3 regions of the Shewanella sp. POL2 genome follow, and region 3 is predicted to be linked to each of the others. Evidence: predicted binding sites of a transcription regulator. Region 3 holds the regulator's gene; each other region holds the start of a gene.

Region 1 (4,301 bases), on a different contig from region 3:
TCATGACCATCATTTAACGCCGCAAAGCCTAACCACCCCATCATATTGACGCTATTGGTTTGATCGTTATACAACTCGACCGCATGAGTTGTACCTGTGAATAACATCGCGGGGATCATCACTGCAAGCAATTTCTTTTTCATATCATCTATACCTATTCATTCAGCTAAATCATAAATAATCTTATGATTTGATTGGCTTATTATATTCTCCGGCCAAGGCAAAGCAGTTAGCATGCCACGGAGCAGAAAAGTTGAGTTTCTAGGTATTTTTTAGAAGTGGATCGGCCAATCACGAAATAACGTGATTGGCGGTAATTAAATATCGCGGAATAAATTAAATATCGTTACCAAATCGCGAACATTAGCGACAGTTTGATTACATTTGTGTCATCAGGCTTGGGCGGTCGCTTTGCTCGTTCGCCGTCTAGGGACGGTCGGTTTAGCTGTTGTGGATGTGGAAGATGCTTCGGCTGAATTTCTAGCATTTCCTTTTTTAGCGCCCGTTCCGGCTTTTTTCCCGCCAGCAGCACCTCTGGCTCCCGCTTTTCGATAGACGGACTTTTTAGCTGCTCGCTTAAAACCCTGTCCTTTTAAGCCATTGAGGGCTGAGGGTAATTGGGCGCCCGCATTTTCGATTAAGTGATTTAACGTCCCCAGCAGTGGCTGCATAAATCCTTGATAAGAGATTTCCTTATGGCAGATGCCATTTAGGCTTGCCTCCCACAGCGCGGTCATATCGGGTGTTGTGGCACTAAGGGGTAAGCTATTGATTAAACCTTTACCCACCTCAGTTGCCACAATTGACTTGCCCTGACGCTGAATAAAACCCCGTTTAAACAACAGCTCAATAATGCCTGCGCGGGTCGCTTCCGTCCCTAAGCCATCGGTTTCCTTTAAAATTTTGCGGATCTCGGGGTCAGTCACATAACGATTAATCCCCGTCATGGCGCTCAGCAAGGTCGCATCGGTAAAGGCTTTGGGGGGCTGAGTTTGCTTCTCGACCAATTCACCTTGGTTGCAGTGAAGGATTTGTCCTAGGGCCAAAGGCGGTAAAATGCCACAAAACACCTCATCTTCTGCATCCTTATCGGTACTTTTATCATCAGTGTTTTTAAGCGATTCTCGCCCCGTAGACTCTTTATGTTCATCAGCTTCCCGTGCAAACAGTTGTTTCCAACCTAGGGATTTATCCTGTCTAGCCTTCGTTTTAAAGAGACCACCTTCAATGGTCACTTCGACCGCAGTTTCACTGTAGCAATAGGCGGGGTAAAACTGCGCCAAATACTGGCGGGCAATATGTAGATAAAGCTGCCTTTCCCGCTGGCTTAAACTGCCTAAATTGGGCTGTTTTTCCGTTGGAATAATGGCGTGGTGGGCATCGACTTTTTTATCATCCCACGCCTTAGATTTAAGCCGAGGATTCGGCGCCTCAGCGTGTGCGACTAACTCGGGCCCCCCCCCCATAATGGCCGCTAATACACTGCTTGCTAGACCATGTTGCTCTGTAGGTAAATAACGGCTGTCAGAGCGCGGGTAGGTAATCAGCTTATGGCGCTCATATAAACTCTGGCAGGTATCGAGCACGTCCTTAGCGCTCATCCCAAACCGCTTGGCTGCATCAATTTGCAGTGCCGACAAGCTGTAGGGTAATGGCGGATTCTGCTGTTTATCCTTAGTGCTTAACTGGGTCACTTTGGCGGGTTTATCGGTGATCCGACGCACCACATTTTGTGCTAAGCCCTTAGCAAGCACTCGCCCTTCTTCGTCCATATAAGGTAAACAGGCTTCACTGGGTTGCCACTTCGCAGTGAAAGATTGTTGTTTATCCGTTACTAAATGCGCTAAGACTTCATAAAAGGGTTTAGATTGAAATCGCGCGATTTCCTCATCGCGGCGCACGATAAGCCCAAGGAGCGGGGTTTGCACTCGACCGACGGATAGCACGCCCTGATAGCCGACCTTTTTCCCTTGGATAGTGTACGCCCGTGTCATATTCATGCCATAGAGCCAATCGGCACGGCTCCGGGCAAGTGCAGAAGTAGACAAAGGAATAAACTCACGGTTACTACGAAGTTGCGACAAGGCACGTTTCACCGCCTGCGGGTTTAAGTCGCTGATAAGGAGTCGCTGCGTTTGCTGTAATTTATCGCCCGTCACGCCCAAATAGGCGATTACTTCATCAACCAATAACTGCCCTTCACGGTCTGGATCACCCGCATTCACTATGGTATCGGCCTGTTTTACCAGCTTTTTAAGTACAGTGAGTTGGCTACGGGTCGCGACCTTAGGTTTAAGCTGCCACTTCTCGGGCACTATGGGTAAATGCTCAAACTTCCACGATTTGAACTCGGGGTTATAGGCATCGGGCTCGGCCTGTTCAAGCAAATGCCCAACACACCAAGACACGCAGTTTCCTTGGGCGTCTTCAATAAACCCGTCACCTTTTTTGTGGGGTTTTGGTAGCACATCGGCGATTGCGCGCCCAAGGCTTGGTTTTTCAGCAATATAGAGGATCATATCTACATTAAACACTGGATATAATTACAGTGTAATTTAGCCCAAAGCAGACAATAGTGCAAACAGCCTTCTTTAGCTCAAGAGCCAATTTAGCTCGTTAAGCTCTAACTGAACACTAAAGCTGTGTAAATTTAGTTGAGAATAATTCTCATCTAAATTTATTATTCCTTCCATCACTTAAAGAGAAATCAGGAAAAAGAGATGAATACACTGACCTTGCCCTATCATGCTAAACCCGCATTTAAACCAGCATTAGTATTAAGATTCAATCAATTAATGCTATTTCATAGCCTCTTATTACTGGCATTAAGTCTGCTTTGTGGGATGGGTCTTGAAACATTAAATCTTGAGGTTCCGTTCCTCTCTTGGGCTTTTATCCTGTTTCTACCTGTAGCTGTAAGTCTATCTTTGCTATTAAAACATCGCGTTAGCCGCCGTAGCCTGGCATGGCTCTTTGGACTGTGGATGCTGTTATGGCTGGTAATTTAAGCCAAGTTTTCTTTGCCTTGCACAAATACCGTCCCCGCTATCCACTTTGGCTGAGTTAATAGTCTCAATCAATTCGCCTTATCTTCCCCGCTTTTCTCAATGATTCAAGTTGCTAGATTACAAATCTCAATGCAGCAGAGATAACACGCTGCAAAATAAAGCTCCTCAGTAACCCCATCAAATAAAGAACGTTAAACTATCAAATATTTAACAACTTTAGCTATGAAGTAACTAAAAAAATCGTTATGTTGAAGCTCTTGGACGCACACACGCGTTTTAACCTTAGGCCTAATTGGCTGTTTAGTACCCAAAATTACCTAAAAAAATCTTAAAAACTCTGCAAAAAACAACAGAATATTGGAGTTGAATTATATGAATGAGATTGTTAATGCGGTCAACAATATCGTCTGGAGTCCCGCGCTCGTTTATCTTTGCCTCGGTGTAGGACTCTTTTTCTCCCTGCGCTCACGCTTTTTACAATTACGTCATTTACCCGAAATGATCCGTCTAATGTTTGATGGCAAAAGCACCGATGCTGGCGTGTCTTCCTTCCAAGCTTTAGCCATGACCTTAGCGGGTCGAGTAGGTACCGGTAATATCGCTGGTGTTGCCACGGCGATTACCTTTGGTGGCCCTGGCGCTCTTTTTTGGATGTGGATGGTAGCGTTTCTGGGCGCAAGCTCAGCATTTGTTGAATCCACCTTAGGCCAAGTCTACAAAGAAAAAATCAACGGGGAGTACCGCGGCGGCCCCGCCTTTTATATTGAAAAAGGCTTAGGCATGAAGTGGTACGCTTGGACATTTGCCATTGCGACCATTTTTGCCTGCGGGATTTTACTGCCAGGGGTACAAGCCAACTCCATTGGTTCAAGCTTAAAAACCGCCTTCAATATTGACCCTAATGTCACAGCAGCCATTCTTGCGATGCTATTAGGTTTTATTATTTTTGGAGGGGTGAAACGGATTGCGCAGTTCGCCAGTACTGTAGTGCCTTTTATGGCGCTCGGCTATATCATTGTCGCCTGCGTGATTATCGCCCTTAACATTGGCCAGCTGCCCGATATTATTCTGTTGATCCTAAAAAGCGCCTTCGGACTCGATGCAGGCTTTGGTGCGATTTTAGGTCTTGCGATTATGTGGGGGGTAAAACGCGGTATTTACTCCAACGAAGCGGGTCAAGGTACTGGGCCGCACGCTTCTTCTGCCGCCGCCGTGAGTCATCCAGCCAAACAAGGGTTAGTGCAAGCCTTCTCAGTGTATGTTGATACCCTGTTCGTCTGCTCAGCCACTGGC
Region 2 (4,301 bases), on a different contig from region 3:
CGCGTCATCGAGCGCAAATCGATGGTAATGCGAACGAGTGTATAAATCTGTCACTCGTTTACTGGCCACTTTATGCTGCGCTTCCTGCTTGAGAGTGGGTAACTCGCTGATTTGAATCGTAGGAGGCACAGCCCAAGCCGAGAATCCGACAAAAACAGTGGCGATGGATGTAGCCAAAATGAGTTTTCGCATCAACAAGTTACTCCGTTAGATTAAATGATTACAGCAGAATATGTTCTGCTTTCACTTTTATCGTTAAGCCGCTATCAAGCTGAACATGAATGTCTTCTTTGTTAATGTCAGTGATCACGCCGGCTACTGGCGTCATACCTAACTTAACATTGACACGCTGTTTCTTAGCTAAATCGGTCAATTGCGCTTGGACTAAGTTAACAGCAGGTTCAGCCTTAGGAGCCACTTTGGCAGGACGCTCAGTCTTGCGGGCAGGAACAGCTACTTTCTTAGGGGCCTTTTTCGCTGGAGCTTTGCCAGCCGGAGCCACTTTGGCAGCTTGAGCAGCACGCTTAGCTTTGGCTTTTTCTTGGCTTTCTTTCAACATGGCTTGAGCATGATCGATATGTTCTTGCTCTAGCTCGCCACAAGGCTGACCATCAAGATCCACACGCTGGGCACCAGCTTTTACCGATTTGAGGTAACGCCAACTGCTAGTGTAACGTCTTAACGCCACGCGCAGTTGAGTTTTACTGACTTTAGAATCATCAGCCAACCTTTCAGCCAAATCTTGAAACAATCCGATTTTTAATGGCTTAGTTTCACCTTCAGCAATAAAGCACAAAGGAAATGTTTCATACAAATACGCCAAAATTGCGTTGGTGTCGGTCAACTTATCTGTTGATTCCATCATTACTTCCACAGTTAAAAAGGGACATCGAATTCGAGGTGATATAAATCAGCTTCTTACGTGTCGTTTATCTTGGTTAAGCTCACAATTGAGCCAAAGTACAAATTAACATTCTCGCCGAGTTAACTAAAGTTAAAAAATATCAGTTAACCATTTTTTACGGCTAAACCTCTCAGGTTTATTCGGGCAATGCCCAAACAAGCCTTATCAGGGCATGCGCTATTATAAGGCGCACGCCACCGATTGCGACTATGAATTATGCGTTATTGTACGCAAATTAAGCAAATAGGCAGTTTTCGAAGCTTTTTACCAATAATTCCAAGCCCTTTTGGTCTTCTTCGTCAAAGCGGTCAAAAATAGGGCTATCAATATCCAGTACAGCAATCACCTGACCATTAGCGCGAACAGGGATAACAATTTCGGAATTACTGGCCGCATCGCAGGCGATATGTCCATCGAATTGATGCACATCGGCAACCCGTTGAGTTTGATTAGCCAGTGCTGCAGTGCCACACACGCCTTTACCCATCGGAATGCGGGTACAAGCCACTTTACCTTGGAATGGGCCTAATACTAACTGTTCGCCGCGCATAACGTAAAAACCTACCCAGTTTAGTTCGGTTAGGTTGTCATTAAGCAGGGCTGAAAAGTTAGCCATAGCAGCCACTAAATCATCTTCGCCTTCGAGTAACGCTAACGCTTGACGGTTCAGTGATTCATAAAATTGCGGTTTCATATGCTTCCTAAAAATTATTCAGCAGCATCGTCCTTCTTAGACGCTTTTTTGGCTGTGTTTGGTTTTGTTGGCGTACTATTAACTTGAACCACGCCTTTAAGCAAGTTTGTTAGCTCATCTTTATTGTTAGCAAAATAGAATGCGAGCTGTTCGGTTAGACTTTCATCAATCCCAAGTTCCGCTTTCTGAATAAATGGAATGAGGTTATCAGCGATGTCGAGCATCTTATCGTAGGCATCAGCCTCCTTTTTCGATGTGAATGTCATCTTTTCTACCCCTTCTCTTACCACGACAAACTGTGTAATAACTGCCATGACCGCCCTCGCACTGTTTTTATATACAGTAACCAGAATGACATAAAGTGAACTAGTGATGCAAGTGTTCTGATTATTCTGATATTATGACTGCGCTTTATGTTGTGGAGATGGGTCAATCAATTTGATATCTCACCTTATAATTTGTTGTTTTCGGATTATTTGCTCAATCTCAGTGGCTTTGGGGCTAATATAATATTTTTATATGCATGACAATACAGCAGAAAACTCTGTAATCCTCTGTCGTTCCTGCGACTTGGCCATTCGGAAACGAGCCCTCCCAACAGGGGTCAGAGCGTTGTGTCCGCGTTGCAACACCGCACTTTATGACACTCCATACTGTTCAGTAAATGGCATGTTGGCACTGTGCATTACCGCGTTGGTGTTTTATTTTCCTGCTAACTTTTTTCCTGTGCTAGAAATCCATTTTCTGGGCAGTATTCGCACAACAACGGTATTTCAAGGCGCTTTTGCCGTCTTCGAACAAGGTTATTGGGTAGTGGGATTAGCCGTCCTTGCTGCCGCAGTGGTTGGCCCTGGTTTATTGATCCTATCGATTCTTGCGCAAATTTTGATTATAAAATGGGGGCTTGCGAGCCCGTTTTGGCGCCATAGTCTCAAACAATTACTCACATTTCAGGGGTTCCTTTCGCAGCTGACAATGCTTGAGATTTATGTGATTAGCTTCCTCGTCTCATCATTTCAATTGTCTGATTTTTCGGATATTTATTTTGGAATGGGTACCTTTTGCTTCACCATGCTTTTTTTAGTCACCCTGTTTTTACAGCGTGAATATGATATTGAGCATATGTGGGGTCTTCTTATGCAGGAACATCACTGATATGAAGCAGCAAGGAAAGGATTTAGGCCTGTGTTTGTGCCGCGTTTGTAGGCAACTCAATAGCAGTGAGGATAGCCACTGTAGTCGTTGTGAATCAGAATTACAGGTCCGCGATTACAACAGCTTACAAAAAAGTTGGGCGCTGCTTATTACTGCCGCCATTTTATTGGTTCCAGCCAACCTCTATCCCATTACGGTGCTCACCAATCAGGGAAAGGTGCGTCACGATACGATCTTTTCCGGAATTGTTCATTTAGTCCAATCGGACATGTTACCCATCGCCATTATTGTGTTTATTGCCAGTATTTTAGTGCCTTGGGTAAAGATTATCGGCTTAGCCACTTATCTGTGTGCTATCAGTTTCAACCTGCCAATTTCAAAGCAAAAACTTATGGTGGGATTTCATGTTATTGAGTGGATTGGCCGCTGGTCGATGCTCGATTTATTTGTGATCTCGCTGACCGTTGCCCTAGTGAATATGGGGCAATTACTCGATGCAAAGCCTGCACCCGCGGCCACGGCATTTGCATTGGTGATTTTACTGACGCAACTTGCCGCAAAAGTTTTAGACACTCGTTTACTCTGGGATCGACTGGAACCTCAAGATGACACAAATTGAATCGCCAAAAGTTGTGAAGAAAAAGCTCTTTTCGCCGATTTGGCTGCTCCCGATTGTGGCGCTCGCGCTTGGCGCATGGCTGGGTATTAAGAGCATCAAAGAATCGGGCATTGAAATTCAAATCCACTTCCCCAGTGCCACTGGGATCGACGTGGGCAAAACCTTAGTCAAATACCAAGGCTTAACCGTTGGTAAGGTAAAAGATATCGGTATTGATGATGATCTTAAAGGCGTTAACGTGAAGGTGATGATGGACTATCGCGCTAAGCCTTTCTTAAATAAAGAAACCCTCTTCTGGTTAGTTACCCCAAAGGCCAGCATCACAGGCGTTGAAGGTCTGGATGCGCTGTTTTCAGGCAACTATATTGCAATCCAACCAGGCAAAGGCAATGCCGCCACTTTGTTTGAGGCAGAACGCCAACCGCCACCAATGCAAATTGGCTCGGAAGGGGTAATGATTGAACTGACGGCCGATAAACTCGGCTCATTAGATGTGGGCTCGCCAGTGTTCTTCCGTCAAATCCCTGTGGGCAGCGTGGTCAGCTATCGTTTAGACGGCAACGCTAGAGTGATTATCAGCGCCTTTATCCAAGAGCAATATGCACGTTTAGTGAAGAAAAACTCTCACTTTTGGAATGTGTCAGGCGTTAAAGTCGATGCTAGTTTAGCGGGCATTAAAGTCAACACTGAGAGCCTTGCTTCTATCCTTGCGGGTGGCGTGAGTTTCAGTTCCGATGAAAAAGCGCCTGCGGCACAAAATGGCGACAGTTTTGCTCTCTATGATTCCGAAACCAGCGCCCTTGGCGGGATTGAAGTCAGTCTGACCATGAGTGATGGCAATGCTATTGATAAAGGCACTCGTATTGTATATCGCGGCATCACCATTGGTGCAGTTCAAAGCAAGCAACTCACCGCTGCAGGTGTGACTG
Region 3 (4,301 bases):
ATAGCACCAAAGACTTGCCATACAGATTCTTTCTGTTTTTTCTTACCGCTTAGCTCTTTGTGATAGGTCGCCACTTCCATCACGTGATCGTAGCCTAAATACACAGGCACTAAGGTGACTGGGCGTTCGATACCACGCAACACACTGTTGATCGTCATAGCGATCATGCCCGTTTTCGGTGCCAATAGACGACCGGTACGAGAACGGCCACCTTCAGAGAAATACTCAACCGAATATCCCTTAGCAAACAGCTGATCGAGGTACTCACGGAACACGGCCGTATAGAGTTTGTTGCCGTTAAAACTACGGCGAATAAAGAAAGCCCCGCCACGGCGGAACAGCGGCCCCGCAGGCCAGAAGTTTAGGTTGATACCCGCAGCAATATGCGGCGGCACCATACCTTGGTAATACAGAATGTAAGATAACAGCAGGTAATCCATATGGCTGCGATGGCAGGGCACATACACAATCTCATGACCATCGTGGTGTAACTGCCGAATATGCTCGGCACCTTTGATGTTAATACCGCTGTAGAGCTTGTTCCATAACCACGTTAAAAAGCGCTCAGCAATACGTACGAGACTATCGGAATAATTCGCCGCAATTTCATCAAGATATTCAATTGCCGTTTCACGCGCTTGGGTTTCAGAAATCTTCTTGCTCGCGGCTTCTTCCTGAATCGCCTTACGTAAGGATTCAGATTTCAGCAAGGAATGGAATAACGCCTGACGATTAGGCAACACAGGCCCCGTCATCACCTTACGTTGGCGACGGAAATGCACTCTCGCTACTCGAGCCAATTTATGGGCAATGCCCATATCGGTACCATGTTCGTCGGCCATGTAACGCAGCGATACCGCATTAGAAAATTGCACAAAGTTGTGACGGCCCAAAAATAGGATCATCAAGCACTTACGTAACCAAGTAGGGTTCTCGCGCTCAAGCACTGCCGCCTTCATGGTGTCGTCTTCTTTACCCGGAGTACGACCCCAATACAGACTCACAGGCACCAGCTGTATATCTAACTCTGGCTTTTCCTTATGGACGGCCAACAAACGCATAAAACATTCGAGGAATGGCTCATTGCTGGCGCGTTCACCAAATAAAGGCTTACGACCTTCAAGGCATACCACCCGTGGCGCCACAACGCCATTCACCACCAGCGGCTCGTAAGGGCTTGGCAAACCAAGTTTCGTGGTGATCTCGCTTAACGCAGCAATATCACTCAGGGATTCTGTTTTCATTACATAAGCAAGCGGTCTGGAGGCATCCAGATTCAGATCGGCAAAGGGATCCTGTGGCACAACAATAGTGTGCACTAAGTGCTTTTGGATCCAACGTAATGATTTCAACCAAAGAGAGTCTTGTTTAGGCATTATTCTTATGCAATGTAAGTACGTTCATTAGCCCCATAGAATACCAGATTCTAGAGAATATACCCAAACAACCTAAAGATGCAGGATTCAGCGGCTGATTTTAATGACTTAGTAACGCACTTTAGGCGACACCATTTATTGATACCGTGCAAATGGCATTCACCCCATAGATGACGATTACGGTTATTTGCAGATCTAGCTGACCAAGTTAAAAGTGGTTAATACTTGCACTACCAATAATACTGTATATACTAACAGTAACTGTATAGAAAAACAGGAAAGACCATGAGACCGTTGACGCCACGCCAAGCCGAAATTTTAGAGCTGATTAAACGTAATATTGCCGAGACTGGCATGCCACCCACTCGGGCCGAAATTGCCACCCGTTTGGGTTTTAAAAGTGCAAATGCCGCAGAAGAACACCTTAAGGCATTGGCGAAAAAAGGCTGCATCGAGATCATGCCTGGTACTTCCCGCGGGATCCGTCTCCCTGTAGAGGAAGAAGATAACCGCGAAACAGGCTTGCCACTGATTGGCCAAGTGGCAGCGGGTGAACCTATTCTCGCCCAAGAGCATGTCGAACAGTATTACCAAGTCGACCCCAGCATGTTCCACCCTGCTGCCGATTTCCTGCTGCGCGTAAAAGGCGACAGTATGAAGAATATCGGCATCCTTGAGGGTGACCTGCTTGCCGTTCATAAAGTACAACAAGCGCGCAATGGACAAGTTGTTGTTGCTCGCGTTGATGATGATGTAACCGTAAAACGCTTTGAAAAAAAAGGTAATTTAGTCTACCTACATGCCGAGAATGAAGACTATTCACCGATTAAAGTCGATTTGAGTTTCCAAAGTCTAACAATTGAAGGGCTCGCCGTAGGGGTGATCCGCAATGGAGATTGGCTATGAACAAACTATTAGGTAATGCCCCGCGTCACCCCGGTTTATGGCTAGATACGGTTCGAGATACAGAGACCGACTGGCAGCATACATCAATAGTCACTATGCCAACTCAGAGCCAAGGGCGCCAAGAGCTGACACAGCTGAGCAAACAACTTGCCCAACTGAGCCAACAGGGAAGATGGATAGTGCTCATCAACCCACCTAGTATTGGCTACAAGCAGCTATTAGCAAACGCAGGTGTGCGTATGGATCGCGTACTATTGGTTCACGCAAAAGATGAGGTCGAAACCCTTTGGGCGATGGAAAAAGCCTTAACCAGTGGCACATCTAGCGCAGTGATTACTTGGATTAACGCCCTAGATACTCGCGATAATCGTCGCCTACAAATTGTAGCAAAGAGCGCACGTGCAATGGGTATCGTGCTTGAAGGTTCAACGAATGACCAACCTTCTAGCACCAATCTCACACAATCGGCTAAATTTACTCAACCCGCATTTTTCAGCTCTGTTCATTAAAAATTTTTCACACCGTATTTAGCCTTGAAAGCCGCCTCACCTGTGAATGTGAGGCTTTTTTTTGGCAATTTTTCAGACAATTAGAAAAAGAAGTGATCTTGATCAATTTTTAAACAGCAAGTATGTTTGATTTAGGCGCACATGATATATGGCCTGTTTAGGCAGAAATATCGCGTTATTTTCGAATATCGCTCGCCCACAAAAATTGAGAATAATGGGTTTATTCAGCAGTATGTGCCAGTGTGGCTAATACCAGCAGTAACAATACTTGATCATAAGTAAGCCGCCAACGCACGTTGAAGTCAGAAACACTTTTTTGGGAACTGAAGAGTTTGCATAGAGTTGAGACTTACTGTGTTGCTCTTCTTTGTAGTTGCTATTTGCAATTAGCAGAGGAGAAGTCTTGTGAAGCAATGGTTGTATTGTTTACTCGTGGTGCTATTCGCCCCACCGTTGGCCGCAGCAGACATGCGGTTCAATATGACGCCTGGCGTAACAGAAATCAGTGGCAAGGTATACCACCTGCACATGACGATTCTGTATATCTGCTGCGCGATAGGCTTAGTGGTTTTTGGCGTGATGATTTATGCCATGATCAACCACAGAAAATCCAAGGGCGCGGTCGCGTCACACTTCCATGAGAGTACAAAAGTTGAGATCGCTTGGACGATAATTCCCTTTATCATTCTGATCTTAATGGCGATTCCGGCAACTAAAACTCTGATTGCCATGGAAGACCCCAGCAATGCCGATCTCACGGTAAAAGTCACAGGATCGCAATGGAAGTGGCATTACAGCTATTTCGATCAAGATATTGAGTTTTACAGTATTCTCGCCACACCAAGACCTCAAATCGAAGGTAGTGAGGCCAAGGGAGAGCACTACTTACTCGAGGTCGATAAGCCCCTTGTCCTGCCTGTAAATAGAAAAATCCGCTTTCTGATGACTTCTGAAGATGTTATCCATTCATGGTGGGTACCAGATTTTGCAGTGAAAAAAGATGCTAACCCAGGGTTTATCAACGAGGCGTGGACCCGTATCGATAAACCCGGCATTTACCGTGGCCAATGTGCCGAACTTTGCGGCAAAGATCATGGATTTATGCCGATAGTGGTTCGGGCACTGCCCGAAGCCGAGTTCGATGCTTGGGTTGCAGAACAAAAACAAGCTGCCAATGCCGCAGCGCAAGCCGCACAAGCCGCCTTATCACAAACACTGAGTAAAGAAGAGCTGATGACTCAGGGTGAGCAAGTTTACCTTGGTCACTGCGCAGCCTGCCATCAACCTAATGGCGAAGGTCTCAAAGGCGTATTCCCACATCTCAAAGGCAGCCCCATAGCTACCGGGCCACTGAGCGGTCATCTTGAAATCGTGCTCAATGGTAAAACGGGTACGGCCATGCAAGCCTTCAGTAAACAATTAACGCCCCAAGAAATTGCCGCAGTGATTACCTATGAGCGTAATGCGTGGGGCAACAACACGGGTGATGCGGTGCAAGCCAAAGACGTTG

What was found. The regulator LexA, encoded in region 3, represses DNA repair genes until DNA is damaged. The targets are predictions, from matches to a motif close to TACTGTATNNNNATACAGTA.
Region 1: the regulator LexA is predicted to act here: its motif matches at 2,532-2,551, upstream of SHEWPOL2_RS17215 (DNA topoisomerase III).
Region 2: the regulator LexA is predicted to act here: its motif matches at 1,924-1,943, upstream of SHEWPOL2_RS04460 (YebG family protein).

Annotation. Positions count from the first base shown of each region.
Region 1 is NZ_AKZL01000076.1:13,896-18,196, reverse strand. It holds gene SHEWPOL2_RS17220 (porin) at 1-143, opposite strand, end outside; gene SHEWPOL2_RS17215 (DNA topoisomerase III) at 393-2,519, opposite strand; gene SHEWPOL2_RS17210 (hypothetical protein) at 2,721-3,008, shown strand; gene SHEWPOL2_RS17205 (alanine/glycine:cation symporter family protein) at 3,381-4,301, shown strand, end outside.
Region 2 is NZ_AKZL01000011.1:35,787-40,087, forward strand. It holds gene prc (carboxy terminal-processing peptidase) at 1-192, opposite strand, end outside; gene proQ (RNA chaperone ProQ) at 221-862, opposite strand; gene SHEWPOL2_RS04455 (GAF domain-containing protein) at 1,140-1,598, opposite strand; gene SHEWPOL2_RS04460 (YebG family protein) at 1,613-1,912, opposite strand; gene SHEWPOL2_RS04465 (paraquat-inducible protein A) at 2,118-2,753, shown strand; gene SHEWPOL2_RS04470 (paraquat-inducible protein A) at 2,755-3,372, shown strand; gene SHEWPOL2_RS04475 (MlaD family protein) at 3,359-4,301, shown strand, end outside.
Region 3 is NZ_AKZL01000012.1:11,085-15,385, reverse strand. It holds gene plsB (glycerol-3-phosphate 1-O-acyltransferase PlsB) at 1-1,376, opposite strand, end outside; gene lexA (transcriptional repressor LexA) at 1,662-2,282, shown strand; gene SHEWPOL2_RS04760 (SulA-like leucine-rich domain-containing protein) at 2,279-2,791, shown strand; gene coxB (cytochrome c oxidase subunit II) at 3,197-4,301, shown strand, end outside.